DNA from 4 places in the Cryobacterium sp. 10S3 genome. Region 2 is predicted to be linked to each of the others. Evidence: predicted binding sites of a transcription regulator. Region 2 holds the regulator's gene; each other region holds the start of a gene.

Region 1 (3,787 bases), 620 kb from region 2:
CGTGAGTCTAACCGAGCGCCGGCACACCGCCCGTGTCGCGGAACGAGAAGCGGAGGCGACTCGTTGCCCGGGTCACTGGTCATGGGCGGTTGGGTGGTCCGGTGAGGACTTGGTGGGCGCGGTGCCTGTTCGGTGGCCGCCAGAGCCGTTGCGGGTCGATGAGTCCGGGGGCCCGGACTTGTGGTGAGCCCTTCACCATGCGGATCTCCCACCCGGAGGTGTCGATGCTGTGGTGATGGAACCAGCAGAGTAAGACCCCGTTGTCGACGGTCGTCGGGCCGTCCTGGGCCCAGGGCTTCACGTGGTGTACTTCGGCCCAGTGCGCCGGGGCTTTGCAGCCGGGGATGATGCAGCCGCCGTCCCGGGCGGTGATCGCCCGGCGCTGGGCCCGGTTGAAGTACCGTCGTTCCGGCCCGAGCTTGAGGACTTCGTTGTTCGCCCCGAACAACACGCCTTGGAAGCCGCCGTCGCAGATGCGCTGATGCACCGTCTTCAAAGACACGGGGGCTTCGACCCCGTCGATCCACCCGACCCCGACCCCGGAGGCGAGGTCGGCGGCGTTCACGTGCACCATCACCGTCGGCGCCGACCCGCCCATCGACGGGGTGTCCGTGTCGCGGGCGGCGTGTTCGAACAACGCCCGGAGGATGTCGGCGCGTTTCTCCCCGCCCGTGCGGGTATCCGCCCGGCGCTCCCGGAGCTCTGCCTCGATCACGTCCAGATCCGGGCCCGTGCCCGCGTCGGTACCCGCTGATTCGGCGCCGGGGATCATCTGCCCGGAGTCCATGAGCGCCTGTTCCTCGGCGGTGGGGAACGCCGGGCGGGCGTGGAAGCTGAGGAAGGTGTCGAAGAGGGTGTTCATCACCCCGTAGAGTTCCGGTGTCACCCCGCCCTTGACGGGGTAGAGCCCGTTCTTGAGTTGGCCGAAGCCGATGTTCGACTTCGCCTCGAACAGGTCCTCGGTCGGGAGGACCCCGTCGGGGTCCAGGGCCGCCTGCCACTGCGCGACCATGCCCCGGATCAAGTCCGTCGTCACCGGCACACCGGCCCCGGCCAAATCCTCCGTCTCCCGGGTGATCAGGCCCGCCGCCGAGGCAACCAAGGCCCGCTCCGCCGTCAACAGGTCATCCGGCGCCACCCGGTGACTGATCACCTGCAACCCCGCCACGATCAACTCCGCCGTCTCCACCCCGATCTCCCCCGCTGCCAGGGCGGCCCCAACGGTCGGGAACAAGGGCGGCAACCAGCTGCTCCCGCCGCACGGCCGCGGCAACACCGCGTCGCCGAGCTTCGTGCGCCGCTTCACTTCCCGGGCCGACACCCGCGTCACCCGGGTGAGTACATCCCACGGGCCCGTGCAGCCCATTTTCCACGCCAGACCCTCCCGGCCGAGCACCCGGGCCCTCCGGTCCACATCCGTCGCCGTGCTCACCCGGGCCGCATCCACCGTCCGACCGATCGCCTCCACGGTACTCAGCGCCGTCACCGCTTCTGTATCGCTGAGCAGCCCCACCGGGATCGCCGCCAGGGCATCGGCGAGAACCGCCTGCGCCTCGGCGAGCCGGGCGACAGCATCCGCATGCACCGACGGCACCGACGGAACCGAACCGGCCAACCCATCAGCGCCCTCGAACCCCTCGGCAACCGCGACCGAATGGGCCGACTCGACGCCTGCGATGGGCTGGTCACCCGCGACCCCGGAACCGGGTGTCTGCGGGGTGTGTGACTGGGGATCGGAAGCTCCTGCCATACCCCGATTCTACCCCGAATCGAACACGAATACGAGACTTACTCACATAATTTTAGGCTTCTCATCTTGAGTTTCACACCTGAAGACGGTTGATTCTCCTGCCCGTGGTTCCACTCAGGCGACCCCACGCGGCCCCAGGCGGCCGCGTGGTCCTGACCAGAGATTCGTGGGGCATCCATGAAGACCCGGCTCACCGGCGAAAGCACGGGCCGGTCGCCCGAAAGCACGCGGCACCCTCGCTCTCGTGAACGGAGGGTGACGCGTGCGGCAGTGGAGCGGTGGGGCTAGCCGATGCCGAGGATGTCGATGACGAAGACGAGGGTGGAGCCGGCCGGGATGGTTCCCTGCGCTGCGTCTCCGTAGCCCTTCGCGGGCGGGACAACGGTGAGGATCTGCGAGCCCACGGTCTGTCCGATGATCGCGGTCGCGAAGCCGGGGACGACGCCGCCCTGGGTCTTCGAGCCGTCGACGGCGAGGAGCTGTGCCGGCGCGCCCTTCGTCCAGCTGGAGTCGAAGACCTTCTTCTCCGCCCAGAGGACGCCGGTGTAGTGCACGGTGACCGTGTCGCCCTCCTTGACGGTGTCGCCGGTGCCCTTCTTCAGGACGGCGACCTGAAGGTCGGCCGGCGGCGTGCCGCCCGGGATCGTGATCCCGGGGGTGCCGTTGGCGTCGAGCACGACGGCGGGAAGGCCGTTGATCGGAGTCTGGTCGGCACCGTTCGCCCGGAGCAGGTAGGTCTTCACAACGTCGATCACGAAGACCAGGGAGTCCGTTGCGGCGATCCCGAGGGTGGAGTTGCCGCCCTGGGGTCCGAACGCGTCGTCCGGGGAGACGACGACGGCGATGCGCGAGCCGGCCTGCGCGCAGGCGAGCCCGTCGGTGATGCCCTTGATGGTCTGGTCGTTGAGGGTGAGCACGTTCGCGCTCGTGCTGTCGTACTTGCTGACCTGGATCGGTGAGCCCGTCGTCCCGTTGTAGACGTTCAGTTCGATCTTCGCCTGCTGGCCGGTGACGAGCCTGTCACCGGAGCCGGGGACGATGACCCTGCCCTGGGTCGTCCCCGTCATGAGCGGGGTCGGGAAGTCGACCTTCGGAACGGCGCCGAGGTTGTCGCTGACCGTGACGAGCTTCGAGGCGGCGCCATCGCTGATCGGTGCGACGCAGCTCGACGCGGCATCCGCACTGCTGCTGCACCCGGTGAGGGCGGCAAGCAGCAGGCCGGCAGTCGCAATGAGGGCAGAAGCTCTACGCACAGGATCTCATTTCAGTGTGGGACGTTCAGCGTGCGGCGCCCTCTGGCGCCCACAGTCGGGAGGCCGAACACGGCCGGAGCCTATCCTAACCGGCGTCGGCTGCGGTGTCGGTCGCGGCGTCGGCCGTGGTCTCGGTCGTTCGGGGCAGGTCGAGGGGCGCTGCGACGACGGCCGGGCCCCGCCCGTCGAGGCCTCTGGCCTTGGAGGTGGCTGCGCCGGCCTCCGCGATCCGGACCCGCTTGCGCATGACTTTTCCGCTCACACTGCGTTCGCCGAGTGCACCAGGGGTCCAGGCCTCGACATCAGCGTCGGAGAAGTCGGTCTTGGACGGCCGGCGCTTGAGTTCGGGCAGGATCGTGTCGGGTGCGAGGCGCCGTGCCGTGATCAGGAATCCGGTGTGGCCGATCATCCGGTGGTCCGGGCGGACCGCGAGGCCCTCGACGTGCCAGCCGCGCACCATGGTCTCGTTCGAATCCGGGTTCGTGTAGAACCCGGTTCCGCGGATGGCCTCGGCGACGCGGGAGAGCTGGGTCACGGTCGCGACGTAGCAGAGCAGGACGCCGCCGGGCTTGAGCGCGGCGGAGACGGCCTCGAGGCATTCCCAGGGGGCGAGCATGTCGAGCACGACCCGGTCGGCGGTCTGGTCGGGGACCGCGGACGGCAGTGCGTCTGCAAGGTCCCCGAGGGTGATCGTCCAGTTCGTCGGGTCGGCGCCGAGGAAGGTCGCTACGTTGTCCCTCGCGACATCGGCGAACTCCGCCCGGCGTTCGAAGGAGGCGAGGTG
Region 2 (3,787 bases):
TCGACGTGCTCGTGCACGGCGAACCCGAGCGCAACGACATGGTGCAGTACTTCGCCGAGAACCTCGACGGCTTCGCGGTCACCGAGAACGGCTGGGTCCAGTCCTACGGCAGCCGCTGCACCCGCCCGTCCATCCTGTGGGGCGATGTCTCCCGCCCGAAGCCGATCACCGTCGACTGGTCGACCTACACGCAGGGGCTGACGGCGAAGCCGGTCAAGGGCATGCTGACCGGCCCGGTCACCATCCTCGCCTGGTCCTTCGTGCGCGACGACCAGCCCCTCGGCGAGACGGCGCGCCAGGTCGCCCTCGCCCTCCGCGACGAGATCGCCGACCTCGAGGCCGCCGGAATCGGCATCATCCAGGTCGACGAGCCGGCCCTGCGCGAACTGCTTCCGCTCAAGAAGGCCGGCCACGCAGACTACCTCGACTGGTCCGTCGGCTCGTTCCGGCTCGCGACCGCCGGGGTGCGGGACGCCACCCAGATCCACACCCACCTCTGCTACTCCGAGTTCGGTGTCGTGCTCGAGGCGATCCGCGCTCTCGACGCCGACGTGACGAGCATCGAGGCGGCCCGCTCCCGGATGGAGGTCGTGACGGACATTCAGGCCAATGGCTTCGACCACGGCATCGGCCCGGGCGTCTACGACATCCACTCACCGCGGGTGCCGGGCGTTGCCGAGCTGACGGAGCTGCTCGACCGTGCCGTCGCCGCCATCCCGGCCGGTCAGGTCTGGGTGAACCCGGATTGCGGGCTCAAGACCCGCGGCTACGCGGAGACGGTCGAGTCTCTCGGAAACATGATCGAGGCGACCCGCATCGTGCGCGCCCGCCTCGCCGCAGGCGTGCCCGCCCTCGCCTGATCCTCCTCGCGGCGAACACCCGCCGCGCGCGACGCGCCGTTTGCGCCGCTTCGCGCCAGGCTTGCCTGGCGCGAAGCGGCGCAGTTGGCGCGCACGGGGGATCTACAGTGAGCTACAGGGAACGCAGGACGGCGACGATCTTGCCGAGGATCTCGGCGTGGTCACCGAGGATCGGCTCGAAGTTGGTGTTCCTCGGCAGCAGCCAGGTGTGGCCGTCACGCTGCCGGAAGACCTTCACCGTCGCCTCGCCATCGAGCATCGCGGCGACGATCTCGCCGTTCTCCGCGGTCTTCTGCTGGCGGACGACGACCCAGTCGCCGTCCATGATCGCGGCGTCGATCATCGATTCGCCGACGACCTTGAGCATGAACAGCTCGCCCTTGCCGACGAGCTGGCGCGGGAGCGGGAAGATCTCGTCGACCTGCTGGTCGGCCATGATCGGAACACCGGCCGCGATCCGCCCGACGAGCGGCACCATTGCCGCGTCGCCCACCGGGGTACCCTGCTGGAAGTTCTCGGCGGCGCCGGCCGCGGTGTCCTCCGGCGACTGCGGCAGCTCGATCAGGACCTCGAGCGCCCGGGGCCGGTTCGGGTCCCTGCGCAGGTAGCCGCTCAGCTGGAGCTGGTTGAGCTGGTGGGTGACGCTCGACAGCGACGACAGGCCCACGGCGTCACCGATCTCCCGCATGCTCGGCGGATAGCCGCGCTGGCCGACAGAGCGCTGGATCACGTCCATGATCGCGCGCTGCTTGTCGCTGAGGCTCTTCCTCCGACGTGTTCCGCCTCGTTCGGGGGAACTGCCGGCGAACGGGGTCACGCTGTCCGGGGTCTCGCTGTCCGGGGTCACGCTGTCCTGGGTCACGATGTCGCTCCTGTCGGTGGCGGTGGGCGGTGGCGGGCGGTCGCCCCGGTGGATGCCGTGAGGCGACCGTATCCGAATGTCAGTGGTCGCTGGTTGAGTTCACACCAGTCAATCGAAACTGTAACCAGCCTGGGGCGAAGTGCAGACATTCATTCGAGTGTGTCGTGTACTTCACCCCAATAATAACCGGAGAAAGTCTTGATTGTTCGAACAATCGAATATATATTCGGAACATAGCTTCGTATCCAGCTCTCCCGGCCGAGAGTCGGATACGAATACACAGGAGGCAGACATGAGCACAACAATCGAGCTGGTCCCGGGGGCGCACACCCGGCTGCGCATCACCCGGCGCGGTCGTGCCGTGCTGACCGCGATCGCCGGCGTCCCCCTCGTCGTCGGCGCGCTTGCCCTCGCCCTCAACGGCGGCCTCGCCGCCGCAGACGGCAGCACCTTGAGCGGCAGCGGCATGAGCGCCGACGCGGGTGGAAGTGCGACGACCTTCGACTACGTCACGATCCAGTCGGGCCAGTCGTTGTGGCAGCTTGCCGAGCGCATCGCCCCTTCTGCCGATCCGCGCGAGGTCATCGCCGAGATCGTCAACCTGAACCAGCTGCCCTCCGAGAGCGTGCAGCCGGGCCAGCGCTTGGCTCTCCCTGCCGAATACTGAGCAAGCCGGATACTGAGCAAGCCGGATACTGAACCACCGGAGTACTGAGCAAGCCAAATACTGAACCACGGGCAATATGACCCGCCGGTGCTGAGGCCCATCGGTAACATGGGGGGAGTGACCAGTCTCAACGACCTGCCCCTCCGCGACAATCTTCGCGGGCTCACTCCCTATGGGGCGCCGCAGCTGCACGTGCCGGTCGCGCTCAACGTGAATGAGAACACCCACGGCATCCCCGAGGACGTGGCCGTCGACATCGCCGCAGCACTGGCCGCCGCTATCCGGGGGATCAACCGGTACCCGGACCGGGAATTCACGGAACTGCGCGAGGCGATGGCCCGCTACCTCGGACACGGTCTCACCCGTCAGAACATCTGGGCGGCCAACGGCTCCAACGAGGTTCTCCAGCAGGTGCTGCAGGCCTTCGGCGGGCCGGGACGCACCCTCCTCGGTTTCGCCCCCACCTATTCGATGTACCCGTTGCTCGCCTCGGGAACCGGAACCCGCTGGGTCGCCGGTGACCGCGACGCCGACTTCGAACTCACCCCGGAACGCGCCGTCGACTGGGTCAACCGGGTCAATCCCGACCTCGTCTTCCTGTGCTCCCCGAACAACCCGACCGGCACCCCGCTCTCTCTCGACGTGATCGCCGCCGTCTACGACGCCTGTGACGGCATCGTGGTCGTCGACGAGGCCTACGCCGAATTCGCTCCGGTGGGGACGGCATCCGCTCTCACCCTGCTGCCCGGCAGGGAACGCCTGCTGGTCTCGCGCACGATGAGCAAGGCCTTCGCATTCGCCGGGGCCCGGGTGGGCTACCTCGCCGCCGACCCGGCCGTGACTGATGCGCTGCGGCTCGTGCGCCTGCCGTACCACCTCTCCGCGCTGACCCAGGCCGCGGCCGTCGCCGCTTTCGCGCACACGCCGGAGATGCTGCGCATGGTCGACGACATCCGCGGCCAGCGCGACCGCCTCGTCACCGAGCTGCACCGGCTGGGCTACCGCCCCTTGCGGAGCTGGAGCAATTTCGTGCTGTTCGGCGGGGTCTCCGACCCGCGCGGAACCTTCGAGGCGCTGCTCGCCGAGGGCATCCTCGTGCGCGACGTCGGGATCCCCGGCCACCTGCGGGTCACGGCCGGCACCGAGCGCGAGACGAGCGTATTCCTCGACGCCCTCGAAGCACTGGGCCACGCGTAACCGCCCGGGCCAATAAACTAGCCGCATGAGCTCACAGTCACCGGCCGCACAGTCATCGACCGCACAGGCCCGCATCGCGCACCTGCAGCGGGAGACGAGCGAGTCGAGCATCGACCTGACGATCAACCTCGACGGCACCGGCGTCTCCGACATCCACACCTCGGTGCCGTTCTACGACCACATGCTCACCGCGTTCGCCAA
Region 3 (3,787 bases), 1.4 Mb from region 2:
GCTGGGCCCGGTTGAAGTACCGTCGTTCCGGCCCGAGCTTGAGCACTTCGTTGTTCGCCCCGAAGAGGACCCCTTGGAAGCCGCCATCACAGATGCGCTGATGCACCGTCTTCAAAGACACGGGGGCCTCGACCCCGTCGATCCACCCCACCCCGACCCCCGAGGCGAGGTCCGCTGCATTCACGTGCACCATCACCGTCGGCGCCGACCCGCCCATGCTGGGCGTGTCCTCGTCGCGGGCGGCGTGTTCGAACAGGGCCCGGAGGATGTCGGCGCGTTTCTCCCCGCCGGTGCGGGTATCCGCGCGGCGCTCCCGCAGCTCTGCCTCGATCACGTCCAGCTCCGGGCCCGTGCCCGCGTCCGTGCCCGCGGTCTCGGCGCCGGGGATCATCTGCCCCGAGTCCATGAGGGCCTGTTCCTCGGCGGTGGGGAACGCCGGGCGGGCGTGGAAGCTGAGGAAGGCGTCGAAGAGGGTGTTCATCACCCCGTAGAGTTCCGGCGTGACTCCGCCCTTGACGGGGTAGAGCCCGTTCTTGAGTTGTCCGAAGCCGATGTTGGACTTCGCTTCGAACAGGTCCTCGGTTGGGAGGACCCCGTCGGGGTCCAGGGCCGCCTGCCACTGAGCGACCATGCCCCGGATCAAGTCCGTCGTCACCGCGACACCCGCCCCGGCCAGGTTCTCCGTCTCCGGGGTGATCAGCCCCGCCGCAGAGGCGACCAGGGCCCGCTCCGCCGTCAACAGGTCATCCGGCGCCACCCGGTGACTGATCACCTGCAACCCGGCCACGATCAACTCCGCCGTCTCCACCCCGATCTCCCCCGCTGCCAGGGCGGCCCCAACGGTCGGGAACAAGGGCGGTAACCAGCTGCTTCCGCCGCACGGCCGCGGTAACACCGCGTCGCCGAGCTTCGTGCGCCGCTTCACTTCCCGGGCCGAAACCCGCGTCACCCGGGTGAGGACATCCCACGGGCCCGTGCAGCCCATCCGCCAGGCCAGACCTTCGCGGCCGAGGACCCGGGCCCTCCGGTCCACATCCGTCGCCGTGCTCACCCGGGCCGCATCCACCGTCCGCCCGATCGCCTCCACGGTACTCAGCGCCGAGACAGCTTCTGTATCGCTGAGCAGCCCGACCGGGATCGCCGCCAGGGCATCGGCGAGAACCGCCTGCGCCTCCACGAGCCGGGCGACAGCATCCGCATGAACCGACGACACCGAGCCGACCAGACCCTCCGCGCCCTCGAAACCCTCGGCAACCGCAACCGGATGGGCCGACTCGGTGGATACGCGGCCCACCGTGATGGGCTGATCTCCCGCGGCCACTGAATCGTGGGCCTGCGGGGTGTGTGACTGGGGATCTGAAGCTCCTGCCATACCCCGATTCTACCCCGAATAGAACACGAATGCGAGACTTACTCACATAATTTTGTGCTTCTTATTTCGAGTTTCATACCTGAAGACGACGGGTGCGTGCTCGTGGTACCGAATTCAGGAGATCCGCACGGGCGGGCAACTCCGGTTCGCGGACTAGTGCGGCCGATCCCACCCGACACCAAGAATCTCCTGAATTCGACACACTCACCCTGCTCTGGGATCCTCCGCGCTCGGGCACGGCAGGCGGCACGGTGGCCAGCGCGCTGGCCTGTCGGGCACATGCGCTCGTGAGCTCTTTGCATCCCGAGCGGGAGGGAGGGTGGGGCAGAAAACGCGGCGTTAGCCTGCGCAGTAGGTGAGCGCCACCTGGGACTTCTGCTCCACGTCTCCGGGCGCCTGGGATTGCTTGGTGACCGGAGATCCCGGTTTCATGGCGCACGTGGCGTCTGGCGTCGGGATCGGCACAACCTGTACGGACGGGGCCAGCAGGAGCTCGCTAGCCGCCTGAAGGGACTGGCCGACGAGGTTCGGCAGGGTGACGAGGCCGCTGGAGATGAAGATATCGACGGTGTCGCCGGTCTGGGCGCTCCCCTGCAGCGCCGGGTCGGTGCGCAGCACAAGGTTGGGCGCGATCGTCGCAGAGTTCTCCTTGGTGATCGACCCTGGCAGGAGCCCGAGAGCGCTGATCGCGGCCTGGGCGTCGGCGATCGGCAGGTTCGTGACATCGGGCACCGTCACGGGCTGCGGACCCGTTGATACGTAGACCTTGATCACATCGGTCGGCTGGGCGATCGTTCCAGCGGGCGGGTCTGTGCGGGTGACCTTGTCCTTGGGGACCGTTGCGCTGGCCTCCTGGGCCATCGTGGCAGCGAGGTCGGACTCGATGAGGGTGTTCTGGGCGGTCTCGTAGCTCTGGCCGACCAACGAGGGCACCTTCCGGGAGTTATCCGGGAGGTCGCTGCTGGGGGTGAGGCTGAAGGCCCAGATCATCACGGAAAGCACGATCACGATCACGCTGAGGATGCCGGCCCAGATCCAGATGACCGGGGGCCGTCGCTGAGTGCGCACCATCGTGGCGTCCTCGGCGAGTTGCTTGAGCGCGAGCTCCGATCCGGAGGTCGCCGTGGGCGGTGCGCCGAAAAGGCTCGCGGTGGCTTCATCGACGGGGCGGTGCAGCGGGATCACGCCGGAGCCGGCGATCTCGACATCCGTTCGGAACTCGACGGCGCTCTGGTACCGGGCGAAACGGTCCTTTTCAAGGGCGCGCATCACGACGACGTCGAGTGCCGGGGAAACCTTGGGGTTGATCGAGCTCGGGGCGACCGGTGTCTCGCTGACGTGCTGGTAGGCGACGGCGACGGGTGTATCGCCGCGGAAGGGCGCGCGGCCGGTGAGCATCTCGAAGAGAACGACGCCGGTGGAGTACAGGTCCGTGCGTGCGTCGACGGATTCTCCCTTGGCCTGCTCCGGGGAGAAATAGGATGCCGTGCCGAGGATCGCCGTGGTCTGGGCGACCGTCGTCGAGGAATCCGAGATGGCCCTCGCGATGCCGAAGTCCATCACCTTCACCTGGCCGGTCTTGGTGATCATGATGTTGCCGGGCTTGATGTCGCGATGAACGACACCCGCGCGGTGCGAGTATTCGAGCGCCGTCAGGACGCCGTCGATGATGCGCACGGCCTCGGTGGCCTGGACAGGGCCTTCGCGGATGATGTCCTTGAGCAGGCGTCCGTCGACGAATTCCATCACGATGAACGGAATCTGCGATTCGAGGCCGCCGGGTTCTCCGACGGTCTCCTCGCCGGCGTCGAAGACACGCACGATCGTGGGGTGCGCCATCCGCGCCGCGGCCTGGGCCTCCTGGCGGAAGCGGGTGCGGAAGGCGGGATCGGCCGCGAGGGACGACTTCAGGAGTTTGATCGCAACCGTGCGGCCGAGCCGCGCGTCGGTGCCGATATGCACGTCGGACATGCCGCCGCGACCAATGAGTGCCCCCACTCGATAGCGACCTGCGAGCAGGCGGCCTTCATCACTCACAGACTCACTCCCACTCTTGTCGACCATTCGGCTCCAGGCATCGCCCCGGCTGAGGCAACCCTGGTTGCGCGGATCTTGGCTATTTTAGCTGACGTCCCTGCGTCAGTCTTACGGTGTCGCAGCGGTGATCGGCACCGCGGTGGAGGACGGCGACCAGGCTGAGGCGACCTGTCCGCAGTAGTACAGGTACTTGACGGTCATCGATCCGACCGGGCCGGCGACGACGGTCGCCGTGGTGACATCAGCGCCCGTCGGGTTCGCGGATTGCACGGTGCCGCCCGTCACCTCGAGCTTGTACCCGGCCAGGGTCTGGCCACTGGGGCACGATTGCGCGACCCAGGTGTAGGTCACCGTCTTGCCGCTGGCGACGGTGGTCGT
Region 4 (3,787 bases), 1.8 Mb from region 2:
CGGGAGATGGACTCGCAGCCGTCGCGAATGTATGTGCGCGGATCGGTGACATCCGGGTTGGTGGCCAGGAACCGCCGGACGCCGCCCGTGAATGCGATGTTCAGTGCCGTTCCGACGTTGATCTTGCGCATTCCGGCGGCGATGGCCGCGACGAGCGTCGTGTCGCTGACGCCGGAGGATCCGTGGAGGACGAGGGGGACGGGCACGATTCCGGCGAGTTGGGCGATGAGCGCGAGGTCGAGCTCGGCAACCTGTGACGTCATCGCGTGTGAACTGCCGACCGCAACGGCGAGCCCGTCGACGGTGGTCTGCGCGACGAAGTCACGCGCCTCATCGGGCTGGGTGCGTGCGAGCGGAGAGTGTGCGCCGTCTTTGCCGCCGATTTCGCCCAGCTCAGCCTCGACCCAGAGGCCGCGGGCGTGGGCGCGCCGAGCCAGTTCGCGGGTCTGGCGAACGTTCTGGTCGTGGGGGAGATGAGCGGCATCGACCATGATCGAGCTCACGCCGAGATCGTTCGCCAGATCGATGGCGTGTTCGGTGAGCGCAAGGTCCTGGAAATGGTCGAGATGAATGGAGATGGGCGCGGAGGACTCGGCGGCGATCTTCGCGCAGGCCGCGATGATCGGCGAGATCCTGCCGTTGTGGAACCGGATCGCGTTCTCGCTCACCTGGAGAATCGCGCCGGTATTGGCGCGCTCCACTCCGATCGCGATGGCTTCGGCGTGCTCGAGGGTGATCACGTTGAAGGCGAGAACGGCACGGTTGCCTGCGCCGAAGTGGTCGATGAGATCGCGAGTTGTGGCGAGCAAGATGACGAGCTCCTCCCGGCAGTGATGGAGTGCGATTCGGGCGATGTCGGCTCGACACCATCCGTGCACTGCACCATCACGATGGCCATGGCTTGATACTGCGCCAGAGTGCGCGGAGCGCGCAATTTTGCTGCTAAAGTGGACAGAAATACTGCGCGTTTCAATTTCGGTAAGGCGTCTCATGATCCAGAACGGCTCGTATCCATCCACCCCTCGTGCGGTCTCCGGCAAGCGCTCAGAGCGGATGCGCTTGGTGCTGTCGCTCCTTCACGAACAGACGAGCATGTCGCAGTCCGCGCTCGCGGAGGCGCTCGGTATTTCGGCGGCGACCCTGCGGCGCGATCTGGCGGACCTGGACGAACAGGGGCTGCTCGTGCGGACGCATGGCGGGGCCCGCGCCCTGGATGCCCGCAGCGAAATTCCCGTTCGGCTCCGGAATACCCAGTTCCGTGAGGCCAAGCAGTTGATCGCGCGTCGTGCGGTGGAAATGATCCCCGCTGGACCGTATGCGATAGCCCTGAGTGGGGGGACCACGACGGCCGAGGTCGCCCGGGCGCTCAGTAATCGGTCAGGACTGACCATTGTGACGAATTCGCTCACTATTGCGCTGGAGTGCGCGGCACGCCCGAAGCTCAAGGTGATCATGACGGGAGGCGTCGTTCGGCAGAGCTCCTTCGAGGCGGTCGGCTCGCTGTCCGAGAACACGTTCAAAGCGATCAACGTGGGCACTGCCATTCTGGGCACCGACGGCATCAGCGTGTCAGGGGGTGTGACGACCCACGATGAAACCGAAGCGCGCACCAATCACGCCATGGTTGCCAACGCCCAGCGTGTGATCGTCGTTGCCGACGGTTCGAAAGTCGGACAGGTCACCCTCGCGAAGATGGCCGACCTGAGCGAGATCGACGATTTCGTCACAGATTCCGACGCGGACCCCGCCGCGCTTCAGTTGATCGCAGACGCCGGGGTAACCGTACACATCGTCGACCTCAGCGCTGTGCGTCGGTAGGGCACGGCATAGTCCTCAGAATGTTCGCCGTGACACAGAGGCCGCGGCCGACACGCAGGCGGGAGGACGTTGCGCGCGCGGCGATGTGGTCGTGATCAAATTTGATTTCTGAATAAGTAAGCCATTTAATTAACTGAGTAAGTCTCGTATTCGTATTCGATTCGGGGTAGAATCGGGGCATGGCAGGAGCTTCCGATCCCCAGTCACACACCCCGCAGGCCCACGATTCAGTGGCCGCGGGTGATCAGCCCACCGCAGTCGTCGAGTCGGCCTATTCGGTCGCGGTTGCCGAGGGTTTCGAGGGCTCGGAGGGTCTGGCCGGCTCGGTGCCGTCGGTGCATGCGGATGCTGTCGCAAGGCTCGCCGAGGCGCAGGCGGTTCTCGCCGATGCCCTGGCGGCGATCCCGGTCGGGCTGCTCAGCGACACAGAAGCTGTCACGGCGCTGAGTACCGTGGAGGCGATCGGTCGGACGGTGGATGCGGCCCGGGTGAGCACGGCGACGGATGTGGACCGGAGGGCCCGGGTCCTCGGCCGCGAGGGCCTGGCCTGGCGGATGGGCTGCACGGGCCCGTGGGATGTCCTCACCCGGGTGACGCGGGTGTCGGCCCGGGAGGTGAAGCGGCGCGTCAAGCTCGGCGACGCGGTGTTGCCGCGGCCGTGCGGCGGGAGCAGCTGGTTGCCGCCCTTGTTCCCGACCGTTGGGGCCGCCCTGGCGGCGGGGGAGATCGGGGTGGAGACGGCGGAGTTGATCGTGGCGGGGTTGCAGGTGATCAGTCACCGGGTGGCGCCGGATGACCTGCTCACGGCGGAGCGGGCCCTGGTCGCCACGGCGGCGGGGCTGATCACCCCGGAGACCGAGGATTTGGCCGGGGCCGGTGTGCCGGTGACGACGGACTTGATCCGGGGCATGGTCGCGCAGTGGCAGGCGGCCCTGGACCCCGACGGGATACTGCCCCAGGAGGACCTTTTCGAGGCGAAATCCAACATCGGCTTCGGCCAGTTGAAGAACGGCTTGTATCCGGTGAAGGGTGGGGTGACGCCGGAACTGTTCGGGATCATGAACACGATGTTCGACGCCTTCCTGAGCTTCCATTCCCGGCCCGCGTTCCCCACCGCCGAGGAACAGGCCCTGATGGACTCCGGGCAGATGATCCCCGGCGCCGAGACCGCGGGTACCGACGCCGACACAGGCCCGGAGCTGGACGTGATCGAAGCAGAGCTCCGGGAGCGGCGCGCGGACACCCGCACGAGTGGGGAGAAACGCGCCGACATCCTCCGGGCGTTGTTCGAACACGCCGCCCGCGACGAGGACACGCCCAGCATGGGCGGATCCGCCCCGACCGTGATGGTGCACGTGAACGCCGCAGACCTCGCCTCCGGGGTCGGGGTGGGGTGGATCGACGGGGTCGAGGCCCCGGTATCGCTCAAGACAGTGCACCAGCGCATCTGTGACGGCGGCTTCCAAGGGGTCCTGTTCGGGGCGAACAACGAAGTCATCAAGCTGGGTCCGGAGCGGCGCTATTTCAACCGGGCGCAGCGCCGGGCGATTACCGCCCGGGACGGCGGCTGCATAATCCCCGGCTGCAAAGCCCCGGCGCACTGGGCCGAAGTACACCACGTGAAGCCCTGGGCGCAGGACGGACCGACCAACGTCGACAACGGGGTACTACTGTGCTGGTTCCACCACCACACCATCGACACCTCCGGGTGGGAAATCCGGATGGTGAAAGGCTCACCACAAGTCCGGGCCCCCGGACTCATCGACCCGCAACGACTCTGGCGGCCACCGAACCGACACCGCGCCCACCAGATCCTCACCGGACCACCCAACCGCGACTGACCGGCCCGGCTGAATCAGGTGACAGTGATGTCCGGCACCGACGGGATGTTCCTGACCGCCGTGGACCCGAAAGCCACGATAGCTTCGCCGCGGAGCGTCTGGGACTGTCCCGGCGCGACCAGCATGGC

The links. Region 2 encodes LexA, which represses DNA repair genes until DNA is damaged. Its sites were predicted from a motif close to TCGAACANNTGTTCGA; they were not measured.
Region 1: RHM57_RS07470 (HNH endonuclease signature motif containing protein) is a predicted target of LexA. The motif match lies at 1,770-1,785, and genes of this name have one in related genera.
Region 3: RHM57_RS17685 (HNH endonuclease signature motif containing protein) is a predicted target of LexA. The motif match lies at 1,392-1,407, and genes of this name have one in related genera.
Region 4: RHM57_RS13035 (HNH endonuclease signature motif containing protein) is a predicted target of LexA. The motif match lies at 1,963-1,978, and genes of this name have one in related genera.

Annotation. Positions count from the first base shown of each region.
Region 1 is NZ_CP133773.1:1,603,767-1,607,553, forward strand. It holds gene RHM57_RS07470 (HNH endonuclease signature motif containing protein) at 80-1,750, opposite strand; gene RHM57_RS07475 (FKBP-type peptidyl-prolyl cis-trans isomerase) at 2,035-3,003, opposite strand; gene RHM57_RS07480 (tRNA (adenine-N1)-methyltransferase) at 3,089-3,787, opposite strand, start outside.
Region 2 is NZ_CP133773.1:987,703-991,489, forward strand. It holds gene metE (5-methyltetrahydropteroyltriglutamate--homocysteine S-methyltransferase) at 1-860, shown strand, start outside; gene lexA (transcriptional repressor LexA) at 973-1,596, opposite strand; gene RHM57_RS04565 (LysM peptidoglycan-binding domain-containing protein) at 2,015-2,389, shown strand; gene RHM57_RS04570 (histidinol-phosphate transaminase) at 2,507-3,586, shown strand; gene hisB (imidazoleglycerol-phosphate dehydratase HisB) at 3,612-3,787, shown strand, end outside.
Region 3 is NZ_CP133773.1:3,822,850-3,826,636, reverse strand. It holds gene RHM57_RS17685 (HNH endonuclease signature motif containing protein) at 1-1,372, opposite strand, end outside; gene pknB (Stk1 family PASTA domain-containing Ser/Thr kinase) at 1,712-3,343, opposite strand; gene RHM57_RS17675 (serine/threonine protein kinase) at 3,518-3,787, opposite strand, start outside.
Region 4 is NZ_CP133773.1:2,812,335-2,816,121, reverse strand. It holds gene RHM57_RS13045 (class II fructose-bisphosphate aldolase) at 1-809, opposite strand, end outside; gene RHM57_RS13040 (DeoR/GlpR family DNA-binding transcription regulator) at 991-1,818, shown strand; gene RHM57_RS13035 (HNH endonuclease signature motif containing protein) at 1,998-3,659, shown strand; gene RHM57_RS13030 (HutD family protein) at 3,674-3,787, opposite strand, start outside.